3 regions of the Clostridium sp. BNL1100 genome follow, and region 3 is predicted to be linked to each of the others. Evidence: predicted binding sites of a transcription regulator. Region 3 holds the regulator's gene; each other region holds the start of a gene.
What was found. Region 3 encodes HrcA, which represses chaperone genes, less so after heat shock. Its sites were predicted from a motif close to TGTTAGCACTCNNNNNNNNNGAGTGCTAACA; they were not measured.
Positions count from the first base shown of each region.

Region 1: htpG (molecular chaperone HtpG) is a predicted target of HrcA. The motif match lies at 3,051-3,081, and genes of this name have one in related genera.
Region 2: groES (co-chaperone GroES) is a predicted target of HrcA. The motif match lies at 1,624-1,654, and genes of this name have one in related genera.

Region 1 is NC_016791.1:1,737,421-1,742,641, reverse strand. It holds gene CLO1100_RS07195 (AMP-binding protein) at 1-1,021, shown strand, start outside; gene htpG (molecular chaperone HtpG) at 1,089-2,981, opposite strand; gene CLO1100_RS07185 (SpoVR family protein) at 3,105-4,493, opposite strand; gene yhbH (sporulation protein YhbH) at 4,531-5,221, opposite strand, start outside.
Region 2 is NC_016791.1:462,075-467,295, reverse strand. It holds gene groL (chaperonin GroEL) at 1-1,282, opposite strand, end outside; gene groES (co-chaperone GroES) at 1,304-1,588, opposite strand; gene CLO1100_RS02050 (tetratricopeptide repeat protein) at 1,792-3,222, opposite strand; gene hisIE (bifunctional phosphoribosyl-AMP cyclohydrolase/phosphoribosyl-ATP diphosphatase HisIE) at 3,223-3,858, opposite strand; gene hisF (imidazole glycerol phosphate synthase subunit HisF) at 3,938-4,699, opposite strand; gene hisA (1-(5-phosphoribosyl)-5-[(5-phosphoribosylamino)methylideneamino]imidazole-4-carboxamide isomerase) at 4,721-5,221, opposite strand, start outside.
Region 3 is NC_016791.1:2,458,624-2,463,844, forward strand. It holds gene dnaK (molecular chaperone DnaK) at 1-1,517, opposite strand, end outside; gene grpE (nucleotide exchange factor GrpE) at 1,575-2,171, opposite strand; gene hrcA (heat-inducible transcriptional repressor HrcA) at 2,199-3,245, opposite strand; gene CLO1100_RS10280 (hypothetical protein) at 3,438-4,307, opposite strand; gene CLO1100_RS10285 (aminotransferase class IV) at 4,335-5,174, opposite strand.

The sequences.
Region 1 (5,221 bases), 720 kb from region 3:
GATGGTTCAGCACGATTACGAATATCCTTTGGGACATATCCTTACAGCCAGATACTGGCAGAATGTTTCTGAAGGCGGCCTGCATCTGACTGTTGCCGATACAGGCTGGGCTAAAGCCGTATGGGGCAAAATATATGGCCAATGGTTATCAGGGTGTGCCGTATTTGTATATGACTTTGATAAGTTTGTTCCAAAGGAACTTCTTGAGGTTATTTCAAAGCACCATGTTACTTCTTTTTGTGCTCCTCCTACAATTTATAGATTTTTTATAAAGGAAGATCTCTCCAAGTTTGATTTAAGCAGTCTGAAATATTGCACTGTTGCAGGAGAACCTCTTAATCCCGAGGTATACAGCCAATTTTACAAGGCTACTGGCATAAAGCTAATGGAAGCCTTCGGTCAGACAGAATTGACTGTTACAGTAGGTACTTTCCCTTGGATGGAGCCAAAGCCGGGGTCAATGGGTAAGCCGTCTCCGGGATACGATATAGACCTTCTTGATGACAACGGAAATTCATGTCAGGATGGTGAAGAAGGCCAGATTGTTGTTAGGACTACCAAAAGGAAACCTGCCGGTATGTTCGGTGGCTACTACAGAGACGAGGCACTTACTAAGAGCGTATGGCATGATGGTATTTATTATACAGGCGATATGGCGTGGCGTGATGAAGACGGCTATCTCTGGTTTGTGGGCAGAGCTGATGATGTAATTAAAAGCTCAGGTTACAGAATTGGGCCTTTTGAGGTTGAAAGTGCTTTGCTTGAACATCCTGCAGTTTTGGAATGTGCCATAACTGCTGTTCCTGACCCTATCAGAGGTCAGATTGTTAAAGCTACGGTTATACTTGCTAAGAACTATACTCCAAGTGACGAACTGGTTAAGGAACTTCAGGATCATGTAAAGAGGGTTACGGCACCTTACAAATATCCAAGAATCATTGAGTTTGTAAATGAGCTTCCTAAAACCATAAGTGGAAAAATAAGACGTGTTGAAATAAGACAGACAGATAAAGATAAATAGAAAATCATATATAAAACCCGGATAGCCATTTAATGCCATCCGGGTTTTTGCTTGCCGTTTTTTTATATTAAAGAACTTTTATCAATATTTCATTACTTCTTTGTATAAATTTGGCCATTGCATCAGGCCCCAAAGTCTGGTGACTCATCATGGCTAAATCATATATATGTTCGCTTACCAGTTTCACATCTTCTTTTCTTTCATCCTTTTCTTTTAAATCAAGTAATGCCTTTACGAGTTTATTTGAAGAGTTCAACACAAGAGTCTGTTCTTTTGGGAACATATGACCCATATCCATTCCCCCGAACATCTTACTCATTTCCTGCATTCTTCTTGACTGCTCTGACAGCAGTACTACAGCCGGTATAGTTTCATTTTTCAAGGATTCAACCTGTATTTTAAGTTTTTCATCATTTACAGTTTCCTTGAATAAATTTTCAAGATAGCTGACTTCAGCTTCAGGAATACCTGTGTTCTCGTGCTTCATGCTTTCAGAAATATCAGCATCTATTCTGTTAAACTGCAGGCCTGCGCCTTTGCTTTCAAGGAGAGACATAAAGTGATTGTCAATCATATTTGTAAGTATTACCGCTTCCATTCCGTTTTCATTAAAAAGCTTGATATACTGAGCCTGCTGATTTTCATCTGAAACATAGAATACTTTGTTCTCATGTTTGTCCTTATTGTTTTCGAGATATTCCTTGAGAGTAGTGTATCCTCCTTTGGTTGACTTGAATATAAGTACATCCTTGACTCTGTCATAGAATTTTTCTTCACGTAAACAGCCATATTTAACGAATGGATTTATGTCATCCCAGTATTTATTATAGTTTTCCCGGTCATTCTCAAATATGGATGTAAGCTTGTCTGCAACCTTCTTTGTTATGTGAGTGGAAATCTTGTTTACATAACCATCGTTCTGCAAGAAACTTCTTGAAACATTCAAGGGCAAATCAGGACAATCCAGCACACCTTTTAATAACAGTAAAAATTCAGGAATTACCTCTTTTATATTGTCCGCAACAAATACCTGATTATAGTAAAGCTTTATCTGCCCTTCGTTAGTCTCAAATTCGTGTTTGAGCTTAGGGAAATAAAGTATACCCTTTAGGTTGAATGGGTAATCCATATTTAAATGTATCCAGAAAAGCGGTTCATTAAAGTCATGGAACACTTTTGAATAGAACTGCTTATACTCTTCGTCTGTACAGTCCTTTGGATTTTTCAGCCAAAGAGGCTGTGTATCATTTAAAGGTTCAGGCTTTTTAGGCTCTGAATCTGGCGTTTCTTCGCCTTCTTTTGTTTCTTCTTTCTTTTCTTCTACCTTTGCAGCATCCTCAAGATATAGTTCATATGGCAGGAAGGCAAAATATTTCTCGAGGGTAGTTCTCATTGTGAATTCTTCCGTAAATTCCAGACTGTCATCAGCCAGATAGAGAGTTATTGTTGTTCCTCTCTCATTCCTGTCGGAATCTGACATTTCAAATTCTGTTCCTCCATCACTTACCCACTTTACAGCAGCTGCATCTTTTTGATATGAAAGTGTGTCAATCTGAACGCGCTGTGATACCATAAATGCCGAATAAAATCCAAGTCCAAAGTGACCTATGATTTGCCCGTCGTCTGACTTGTCCTTGTATTTTTCAAGAAAATCGACTGCTCCTGAAAAAGCAATCTGATTTATATATTTTTTTACTTCTTCCTCTGTCATTCCCAATCCGTTATCTATTACTTTTATGGTCTTATCATTTTTATTGACAATGACCTTTATTTCAAATTTATTACCTTCGGGCAGTTCGGCTTCTCCCATAGCATCAAGTTTTTTCATTTTGCTAATGGCATCACTTGCATTTGACACAAGTTCCCTTATAAATATGTCCTTTTCAGAGTACAACCACTTTTTAATTATTGGAAATATGTTTTCCGTATTTATTGAAATACTTCCGCTTTCGTGTTTCATAATATTACCTCCACTTCATTTTTTACACTATTAATAATATAACTCGAATAGTGTAAAGTTTCAAGTATTTTTTAGCACTCAACCAATAAGAGTGCTAACAAGTTTTATGAAAGTGGCTCTATCTCAAGTGTACAGCGATATCCTTTTCATTTCATCACATGATATATTTTTCTTCTTTTCTTCCAGGTGTGTAGTCAATACGACTTTTCCCTTCCATAAATCCACAAGATGTTTAAGGGTTTCATAAGCGTAGCTCAATTCCAGTTCACGCCCGTCGAATTCGTGTTCAAGGAATAAAGTATTCTCCTTTGTGCTCCATTCAGTTACTTTTATTGTAGGAATACTCCCAATACCCACTGTATTGCACAAAGTATCCCTTACCTTTTTCCAGCCCTCATCATCTGAAACCTCTGAAATCATATAATCGTTTCCCGTAGCTATATATTCAAAAAGATTCATTTCACCGCATAATTCCTGCGTCAGGTATCTTCTGATAAAAGATTGATCTCTCTCGTTTTCCCTTACCTCAAATATTTTATCTATACCCTGTGTATTATATAGGTTCTCAATGATTTTATATCCTATGAAATAAGGATTTATACTTGATTTTAAAGGCCTGATTACCTCATTGTGTTTTCTTAAGAATTCAAAATGCATATTCTGAGGAAGTTCAAGCTTGTTTAATATGGTAAAATGCCAGAAACTGGCCCAACCCTCATTCATTATTTTTGTTTCAATCTGTGGTATAAAGTACTGGGCTTCTTCTCTTACAATAGAAAGTATATCCTTTTCCCAGTCCTGCAAACGGCCATATTCTTCAATAAAGCTTAGTATGTCCTCCTGAGGCTCCTCCGGTATTTTTATTTCCTGACTGCCAGACTCAGTGTCATCCTTCCTTTCATTTCCGGAGTACCTTTCAAGATTCGGAAAATCAGATTTATGTTCAGATAAAGCGGATTTTGATTTCTCTTTTTCCTTTTTATTATTGCGGAAGTCAATTATCCTTTCCGTTTGCAGTTTTATAGCATGTGCTGCATTAAGAATCTTTTCGACTTTTGCATAACCGATGCTCGGATCAGAGATATAATCACGTATACGGTTCGCATGGTTTTTAAAGGTCTCTACTGCATACTCAGCTTTTGTTCCTTTATTGAAAAGCCTGTTATTTTTGAAAAAATCATTATGTGCATATACATGTGCTATTGTAAGTATCTGAACAAGAAGTGAATTATCCTTCATCAGGTAGGCTATACACGGGTTGGAGTTTATAACCATTTCATACGGAAGTCCTGTAAGATTATATTTATGTAGAGTTTTAATCCTCTCGTAAGATTTTCCGTAACTCCAGTGGGGATAGTGGGATGGCATTCCTACGTATGATTCATAGCCTATCATATCTTCATAGTTTATTATTTCAAATTCCTGATTATAAAAGTTCAGGCCGCTTTCCACCGCTATTTTTTCTATACGCTCATTCCAGTATTCCAGCTCCTTTAAACTAAAATCCGCCATTAGCTTTTTATTCCTCCCGATTTATTTAATATTTAATCTAATTTAAAATCGCCTTCTCGTCCCTGTCGCTTGCTTTATCAAGGAGCTTTTTAAGTGCCGGAAGGACATCCTCTTTTTTATTGATATTAATAGCTGCAAAGTTCTTACTTTTAATCTTGGTCTGAAATTCGTTTTTTATGGTACTGCCTATATTGTAATAACCGGGTACTATTTCTCCATAGCCGAACAGATTGCATACCTCACAAAGCTTGTTAGCACTTTCTACAGCTCTTTTATTATCTTCAGACCAGTTGTCTCCGTCACTACAGTGGAAAGCATAAATGTTCCAGTTGGTAGGACTATATCTTTCTGCAATAATTTCCAGTGCTTTGTCATATCCGCTGCTGATGTAGGTTCCACCGGATTCACCCCGGTGGAAAAACTCTCTTTCGTTTACTTCCTTTGCAGTTGTTGTGTGAGCTATGAAAACAACATCCACGTTGGCATATTTCAATCGCAGGAATTGATACAAAAGGAAATAAAAGCTTCTTGCCAGATATTTTTTTGTTTGATCCATTGAACCCGAAACATCCATAATACACAGCACAACTGCATTATAATCCCTTTTGTTATCCTCTTTGATTCTGTAATACCTTAAATCCTCTTCTATAAATGGAAACCTTTCTTCAGCTTCCTCTTTATCATATGTAGTATCCTCTCCATCTTCAGACCTTTTGGATGCTTGTTTA
Region 2 (5,221 bases), 2.0 Mb from region 3:
GTAATTTAGCAACTTCAGGGATAACGTTAATTAACGCTGTTCCACCACCGGCTACTATACCTTCTTCAACAGCTGCTCTTGTTGCAGCCAGTGCATCTTCAATTCTCAATTTCTTTTCTTTCATTTCAGTTTCAGTTGCAGCACCAACCTGAATTACAGCTACACCGCCTGACAGCTTTGCAAGTCTTTCTTGAAGCTTTTCTCTGTCAAAGTCTGATGTAGTATCTTCAATCTGAGTCTTGATGGAGTTTATTCTGCTCTTGATTTCTTCCGCACTTCCTGCACCATCAACTACTATAGTATTTTCTTTTTGTATAATTACCTGTCTTGCTTTACCAAGCTGAGCTATCTGAGTTTCTTTGAGGTCAAGACCCAATTCTTCAGTTATAACTTCTCCGCCTGTTAATATAGCTATATCTTGAAGCATAGCTTTTCTTCTATCACCGAATCCAGGTGCCTTAACGGCTACGCAAGTAAATGTTCCTCTTAATTTGTTCAGGATAAGAGTTGTAAGAGCCTCTCCTTCCATATCTTCTGCGATTATGAGAAGCTTCTTTCCCTGTTGAACGATTTGTTCGAGAATTGGAAGTATATCCTGAATGTTTGTTATTTTCTTGTCAGTTATAAGGATGTATGGATCATCCAAAACTGCTTCCATCTTATCTGTATCTGTAACCATGTAAGCTGATAGGTATCCTCTGTCAAACTGCATACCTTCAACTACTTCAAGGTTTGTTCCCATAGTCTTTGATTCTTCTACAGTGATAACACCGTCATTTGTTACTTTTTCCATTGCATCGGCAATAAGAGTTCCTATTAATTCCTCATTTGCGGAAATAGTTGCAACTCTTGCGATATCTTCCTTACCTTTTATTTTACGGCTATTTGCCTTGATTCCTGCAACAGCAGTATCAACAGCTTTCTGCAAACCTTTCTTTAAGATCATAGGGTTTGCTCCAGCAGCAACGTTCTTCATACCTTCTCTGATTATTGCCTGTGCAAGTAAAGTTGCTGTAGTAGTACCGTCACCGGCTACATCGTTTGTCTTTGTAGCAACTTCTTTAACTAGCTGAGCACCCATATTTTCAAATTTGTCTTCCAATTCAACTTCTTTTGCTATAGTAACACCATCGTTTGTTATTAATGGTGAGCCGAATTTCTTATCTAAAACAACATTTCTTCCCTTAGGTCCAAGGGTAACTTTTACTGTATCAGCTAATTGGTTAACACCTTTTTCAAGTGCACGTCTAGCTTCTTCGCCAAATTTAATTTCCTTTGCCATTTCTTTTACCTCCCGTTATAATTATTCAACAATTGCGAGGATATCGCTCTGCTTCAATATTGTATATTCCTGACCGTCAAATTTTACTTCTGTTCCGGAATATTTGCTGGTAAGTACTCTGTCTCCAACTTTAACTTCCATTTTAACTTCTTTGCCATCTACTACTGTTCCAGGTCCTACTGCAACTACCTCTGCTACTTGTGGCTTTTCCTTGGCACTTCCTGGTAATACGATTCCACTTTTAGTAGTCTCTTCGCTCTCAAGCATTTTAATAACTACTCTATCGCCTAATGGTTTTATCTTCATTGTTTTACCTCCTTGAATATTTAATGCTTGTAAACTGTTAGCACTCACTTCTATCGAGTGCTAATCACATTTATAATATTATATATTGAATAAAATATTATCAAACGCTTTATAATCATAAATCGAGCAATATTTTGCCATTTAGCCCAATCATGGTTTTATTACTAATTATTTCTTCCATTTACTCTGATTTTTTTGAAATATCAAATTTGTTCCTTATACTTAATTTTTTTGAGTACTTTATTAAACGCAATAGAAGAAATTCCATACTTTTGTATTAATTCCTCCTTTTCCATTTCAATAAAGTTCTCTTTGCAATAGATATATTCAATTGCAGCAGAAAAGGCAAATATGTCTTTTTCATTATCTATCAAAAGTTCACCCGTATGATATATTATGTTATACAACATTTGTATTATTTCCTTTTCGTATTCAGGAACATACATTATTTCCTTATGAAGTACAACACACTCAACTACAGAATTATACTTTTTGGGAATCTTCCTGAGAGCTCTTTGTCTTGGTTTAGAGGCATTTGTAAATATTTCTATATACCTGAAGGGACTATACATGCAATCTTCAGGTTCCCCAATTATTCTGAATATTTCCTTATATTCTTCCAAAACAGATACTTCTGAGGTATCTTCCTTTATAAATTCACTTACTTTTTTGACCCAATCCGAAAAGTCTATATCCAATGTTTTAATTGATTGCAGATTTTTAATAATCGGGTTTGCCTTTCCGTAATTTTTTGTTGATATATAGCCTATAAGCAGTAAAGAACATATGAATAAGTCACTGTACTCAACAATATATGTTTCCAACAAGTGAATCAATTCATCTATTTTATTAAATATTATTAAAGTAGTTGCAATACATAAAAGGTCCTTCCTGTTGTATATACTTCTAAACGGAAGGATCTTCAATAATTTTTCTACCCGGGAATATTTCCGGGTGTGGTATAAGTTATATATTTTAAGACTGTTAGCCCAAATGTCTTCACTATATATATTTGTAACTGTGGCAATAAAATTTGATGCTCGTTTATAATTCTGCTGCTCCATCATTATAAGTACAAGCAGATTACGTGCGTCTGCGTTCATGGGGTTAAATGCTATTGCTTTATATAGTTCACTTACCGCCTCGTCAGTTTTGTTATTTAGAAGGCTTTTGCGAGCCTTTTTTAAGTTAGTTTGAGACAACCTTAAAAATCTGTTGTCTCCGGAAATGTCATTATACAGTTTCAAATAAAATATCATTTCTGAAACTTCTTCGCTGAATTCACCATCACTGTCAAAATAAATATACTTTTCAAAGTATTCGGCTGCTTTTTTCATATCACCAAGCTCAAAGCTGTTACAGCCCATACCGAAATAGCAATCATGCATTGTAGGGTCATAGTGTAAAAGTATATCCATGAATATCCTGTTGGCTTCTCTTGGCCTTTGCATTTCAGAAAGGAAGCATGCTATGTTAAATTTATACTCCATATTCTCAGGACTTAGCTCAGCTGCCTTAACCAGATGTTTGTAAGCGTCGTTTAAATTCCTTTTGTTGGCGCAACGCAGTCCCTTATAGAAATAAAATTCCGGATTATTCCGATATTCATCGATGCTTAATAAATTATTTTTCACTTATCTTCTTCCTTTTAATTCTCCGTATATGTCTTCAAGAGTGAGGCCTCTTTCTACAAGCAATACCATAAGATGGTACATTAAATCCGATACTTCGTATCTTATTTCTTCTTTGGATTGGTTTTTTGCCGCAATTATAACCTCTGCAGCCTCTTCTCCTACTTTTTTCAATATCTTGTCCAAGCCTTTTGTAAACAGGTAATTAGTATATGAACCTTCTTTAGGATTAACAGTTCTGTCTACTATTACGTTGTAAACTTCATGAAGAATTGCTGCTGTTGGCTTTTCTTCTTCATTTTCTTTCCATTCTCCGTCAACCATTGTTCTGAAAAAGCATGTCTTGTTTCCTGTATGGCAAGCAGCATCAATCTGTTCTGCCTCTATCAAAATTGTGTCTCCGTCACAGTCCAGCTTTATTGACTTAACAAGCTGAAAGTGGCCTGATGTCTCACCTTTCAACCAAAGCTTGCTGCGGCTGCGGCTGTAATAATGAACCTTTCCTGTCTCTATTGTCTTGTCAAAAGCTTCCTCGTTCATGTATGCTACCATTAAAACCGCTTTTGTTTTTGTGTCCTGAGTAACTACGGGAACAAGACCTTTCTCATCAAATTTAACCGAACTTTTTAAGTTATTCATTATTGAACGCCTCCATACACTCATTTATTTATCATATCAAAAATTTTTTGTTTGTACAGCTTTTAACTGTTTTTATTTTTTAAAGTCTGGTTTCAATACCATTATTTTTTAAGTAACCTTTTAAATCACGGATTTCCATCTCTCTGAAATGGAATAGTGACGCTGCCAATACCGCATCTGCTTTTCCATCCAAAAGGGCATCCTTGAAATGCTCCATTTTTCCTGCTCCGCCGGATGCTATCACCGGAATTTTTACATTTTCGGATATTGTCCTTGTTAACTCTATATCATATCCGTCTTTTGTTCCGTCCTTGTCCATGCTTGTTAACAGGATTTCACCAGCTCCCAGTTTCTCTGCTTCTATAGCCCATTCAACGGCATCTTTACCTGTGTTTACTCTTCCGCCGTTGAGATATGTATCCCATCCCGAGCCGTCAGCACGTTTTTTTGCGTCTATTGCCAATACTACACACTGGCTTCCGAATTTCCATGCAGCTTCTGATATCAGCTCAGGTCTTTTCAGTGCAGCAGAATTTACACCAACTTTATCAGCTCCGGCTTTCAATATCTGGCGGAAATCCTCTGCCGTCCTGATTCCACCACCTACAGTGAACGGAATAAATACTTGCTCTGCTACCCTGCTGACAACATCAAGCATTATTGACCTTGCATCTGAAGAAGCAGTAATATCCAGAAAAGTAAGCTCATCAGCACCGGCTTTGTCATAAAATGCAGCTGCTTCCACCGGGTCTCCGGCATCTATTATATTTACAAACTGTACGCCTTTAACAACTCTCCCTGCGTGTACATCAAGACAGGGAATTATTCTTTTGGTCAGCATAATTTGCTCCCTTTCTTTTGGTTATATGGCTTCTATCGCTTCTTTTAAATTTACATTCCCGGTATAAAGAGCTTTCCCTACAATTACTCCGCTGACTCCTGTCTGCTTTAAGTCAACTATGTCTGTAAGTTTGCTTACTCCGCCGGATGCTATTACGTTCAATGCAACACTGTACGCCATTTCCTTCATAGCCTGAAGATTCGGACCTTTGAGCATGCCGTCCCTTGAAATGTCAGTGTATATAATTGTTTTTGTACCAAGGGATTCAATTTCCCTTGCAAACTCAACGGCTGTAAAATCACTTGTTTTCTCCCAGCCGTGGATGGCAACCTTCCCATCCTTTGCGTCTATTCCTACTGCTATTTTATCTTTATATTCTTTTAGAGCCGATACCAGCATTTCACGGTTATTCACTGCTGATGTACCCAGTATAACTCTGCTCAAACCTCCGGATAGGTAAGTCTCAATGGTTTCAAGATTTCTTATTCCTCCGCCTATCTGAACCGGGATTTTCAAAGTTTT
Region 3 (5,221 bases):
ACATCGATTTCTTCTTTACGCTGTTTGTCTTCCGCAGCAAATTTTTCTGCTTCTTTTACAGCCTTGTCTATATCGGAATCAGACAGGTTAGTTGAGGCAGTTATTGTTATCTTCTGCTCGTTACCTGTTCCAAGGTCTTTTGCGGATACATGAACTATACCGTTTGCATCTATATCAAAAGTAACTTCGATTTGTGGTACACCTCTTGGTGCTGATGGAATACCTGTAAGCTGGAATCTTCCAAGAGACTTGTTGTATTGAGCCATTTCTCTTTCGCCCTGCAATACATGAATCTCAACACTTGTCTGTCCGTCTGCCGCTGTGGAGAATACCTGACTCTTCTTGGTAGGAATAGTTGTATTTCTTTCAATCAGCTTTGTGAATACTCCGCCAAGTGTTTCAAGTCCAAGTGATAATGGTGTAACATCCAGAAGCAGAAGTCCGGTTACATCACCTGTCAATACACCCGCCTGAATTGCAGCACCAACGGCAACACATTCATCAGGATTAATTCCCTTGAAAGGATCTTTTCCTAAGTACTTCTTTACTGCTTCCTGAACTGCAGGAATTCTTGTAGAACCACCAACTAATAGAATTTTGTCTATCTTGTCAGGTGTAAGTCCTGCATCCTGCATAGCCTGTCTTGTAGGACCCATAGTATTTTCAACCAAATCAGCTGTAATTTCATCAAATTTTGCTCTAGTAAGAGTTACATCAAGATGCTTTGGTCCTGTTGCATCAGCAGTTATAAACGGCAGGTTTATATTTGATGAAGTCACACCGGAAAGTTCTATTTTTGCCTTTTCAGCTGCTTCCTTCAATCTCTGCATTGCCATTTTGTCGTTTTTGAGATCTATTCCACTTTCCTTTTTGAATGTATCAACAAGGAAATCTATTACTCTCTGGTCAAAGTCATCTCCGCCAAGTCTGTTGTTACCGTTTGTTGCAAGAACTTCGAATACGCCGTCTCCGATTTCAAGTATGGATACGTCGAATGTTCCTCCACCTAAGTCATAAACCATTATTTTCTGGTCATGCTCTTTGTCAAGACCATATGCCAAAGCTGCTGCTGTAGGCTCGTTTATAATTCTGAGAACTTCCAATCCCGCAATTTTACCGGCATCCTTTGTTGCTTGTCTTTGAGCATCGCTAAAGTATGCAGGTACGGTGATTACAGCCTGAGTTATGGTTTCACCAAGATAAGCTTCCGCATCAGATTTAAGCTTTTGAAGAACCATTGAGGATATTTCCTGTGGTGAATATTTCTTACCATCTATATCAACCTTACGGTCGGTTCCCATATCTCTCTTTATTGAAATAATTGTTCTTTCCGGATTTGTGATAGATTGTCTTTTTGCGACTTGCCCTATCATACGTTCACCTGTTTTTGAAAATGCAACAACAGAAGGGGTAGTTCTATTTCCTTCCGGATTTGCAATAACAACAGGCTCACCGCCTTCCATAACTGCCACACATGAATTTGTGGTACCTAAATCTATACCAATTACTTTTGACATAAATAATACCCTCCTTAATATATTTATTAATCGTTTTTTTATTTTTAAACTACTGTGTTAGTTTACTACCTTTACCATACTATGTCTGATTACTTTACCCTTCATTGTATAACCCTTCTGAAATTCTTCAACCACAATATTTTCACCGATTTCATCATCTGTTACATGCATTACGGCATTATGGAGTTCTGGGTCAAAAGAATTATTGACCGCCTCTATTGCTTCAACTCCTAGTTTGTCGAGACAATCCTTCAACTGTCTCATAACCATTTCAACGCCTTCCTTCAATGGACTATTTTCAATGTTTTCTGCGGCTTTTAAGGCTCTTTCGAGGTTATCTACTACCGGAAGGAAGGTATTTACAGTGTCTATTGCTATATCAAGGCTAAGGGCTTCCTTTTCCTTGATTGTTCTTTTTTTATAGTTGTCAAACTCGGCTGCTGTACGCTGAACCATATTTTTGAAATCTTCACATTGTTTTGCCTTTTCTTCCAACTTTGATTTTAGTTCCTCAATCTCCGTACTTACTGCTTCGTCACCCTTCACATCAGCAGTCCCTGATACCTCCGGATTTTCTGCTCCTTTGTTGATTTCTTCAGCATTCATTTCATTAGTGTTTTCGTTTTCATCCTTAGGATGTTTTTCTTTTTTCATTACCTGAATACTACCTCCTTATTTATACTATCCATTATCCAGGAGTTTAAGAATCTCCTGATTGATTTTATTCCTTATATAATTCATAGATGACACAACCTTTGAATACTCCATTCGGGTTGGCCCGATAATGCCTATTGTTCCTATTACATGATTACCTACACTATAGGATGCAGTAACCAAACTGCAATCCTTTATACCTTCTATAGCATTCTCATTTCCTATGTGAATAATTATCTCATTATTTTTATTTGAATTATTTGTAAGAAGGTCAGATACAAATTTCTTTTCATCTAATATATTCAAAAACTCCTTGGCCTTATCAACTTCCTTAAACTCCGGAAAATTCAGAATATTTGTAGCTCCTTCAAGATATACTTCCGGCTTATCAATGGTCTTAATCAAATCCTCTATTCCGTCGAGGATAGGTTTAATTAATCCATAAGGCAATGAATTCAGTTTTTCAAACTTTTCATTTAATATGTCCGATTTTAGCATTTCCAAAGTAAAACCTTTTAACTGCTCGTTTAGCATATTTGAAATCTGAATTAAGAAATCGGGCGTAACACTTTCAGGAATTCTTATCAGATTATTTCTTACAACGTTAGCATCTGTAACAATAATTACCAATGCTTTCCCAGGCTCTATAGGTACCACCTGAACAGCTTTTAATACACTCTGTTTCATATGAGGGGTTATCGCCATAGAAGTATATTTGGTAAACCTGGACATAACCGCTGATGCATTCCTTATAAGCTGGCTGAGTTCATTTATCCGAATGTTCATATCACTTCGGATTTTCTCTATTTCACTATCTGTTAATTCATTTATCTTCATCAGCTGATCAACATAAAGCCTGTACCCTTTATCGGAAGGAACTCTGCCTGCCGATGTGTATGGCTGCTCCAAAAGCCCCATTTCTTCAAGATCAGCCATTTCATTTCTAATTGTAGCCGAGCTTAAACCAAGTTCATGCTTCTTGGCAATAGTTCTGGAACCTACAGGTTCAGCAGAGTATATATAATCATCTATAATTGCTTGTAGTATTTTCAATTTTCTATCGTCAAGTAGCATTATAATCACCCCTCTTGTTAGCACTCTTTAATGTTGAGTGCTAATTATATACTAAAAATAACATTAGCATATTTGTTTGTCAAGTATTTTTCTTGTAATATTCGGTAATAAATTATAAAATCTAAAAGACCCTGCACAGAATAAATATACATTCCGATACAAGGTCTTTTTTAGTATTTCAAATAGTTATTTTTAAATTCCGCCGCTCATTTGTTTGTAGTATTCTGCACAAGCATACTTTCCTGATTTTTCACGATATATTTCAAAGAAAAATACAATTGTTATAAATTCGGCAAGATATGATACTATGGACGATACAGCTCCTCCAATAATAGGAATCCATCCTACCACCAATCCTAATATTGATCCGGCAATTGTTCCAATTATAGTAATAAGGATAGTGGTACCTAAAATTGTCCAGAAATTACCTGAAACATAACGGAATGATTTTTTCAACCCTGTCAGTATATCTGAATCTTCTACACAAACTGATGTAAACCACAGTGAAGTGTATACACCAAGCGCTACACAAGCAACTATGAAAGCCAAAGTAAACAGTACCATCAATATTGCACCTGCAACATTTGAAACCACTGTTATTACTACCACTGCAATTGCAACAAGTATTAAATAAGCAACTATCATTCCTATCCAAAGAGCAATTTTTAATAATCCGTAGAGTACAAATCTTCCGATATACTTTGTCATGGAAGATGTCATATCACTAAGAGTTGAAGTACCTGTCTCATACTTTTTATTTATCATTCCGTATGTTGCAGGATAAACCAGAATAGATAAAACCAGAGTCAAAACTGTTGAAATTATCATACTTATAATCATTGCAGGCCCATACAAGCTGAGGAACATATGGTACGATGGAATAAATTGCCCACTATTGTCCATCATCTGTTCAAATATCTGTTCAAAATTCTTAATATTAAATAAAAATCCTAAGGATCCCACACCCATGATCATACTCGGTATTGCCATAGCTATTAGCAATGGAATCGTTATTATAAAGTTCTTAAACGTAAACTTAAATGCGTTTTCAAGGTATCTCATACCTAACCTCCCAATTAATATATTCTTCTATTTCTTATTGCTATTGCCTTCAATATATGCCGATATAAGACTGTTATAACCTTTCATAACATTTTGGGTTAGAATATTCTCCGATGAATTTAATATACACCCATCTATTATTTTTATCGGCAATGCATTAATGGATGTACCAGTTATAAAAGCTGCATCAAAATTACTTAACTGATCAACACCAATCAATGTTTCTATAACTTCGTATCCTAGTTTTACACAAACATCAATTATATATTGTCTTGTAATACCTTTCAATATATATTCTTCGGGAGATGTATAGATTTTGTCACCTTTTACAAAAAAAACATTGGATTTTCCGCCCTCTGTTATTTTATCGTTGTCATCTACCAAAAGCACTTCAAAAGCATTATTTTCTTCTGCAACCCGCTTAATTTCTGCCTTGTATGAAATATTTATCATTTTGATATTTGGGTTGCTTCTCTTGAGCTTAACGGTACAACACTTTACACCACTATCATATTCGTCTTGTGAAGGATAGTAGAACTTGTTTATATGGAGTAGTGTAATCTGCACTTTTTCATAGAGAAGCACCAACACTTTTACATTGCAGTCTGCTAGATTATTTAGCTCACATATTTCAGTAATTTGGGTCCTTAAATCCTTTTTTGTTACTTCTAATTCATTTAGAGTCTTTTGTACAGAACTTTTAAGACGTGTAAAGTGATCATCATAAAATAGCGGAATTCCCTTTATTATACGTATAACTTCATAGCAAGCCGTATACTTTTCTTCTGAATATTTATTCAATGCTTCAGACGACAAGGTTTCACCGTTTATAATGCACTTTGTACCTATGTTATCTTCAAATGTCATTTTTTTGCCCCTTTTGATATTGAATTAAAGAATGTATTAATTTTATA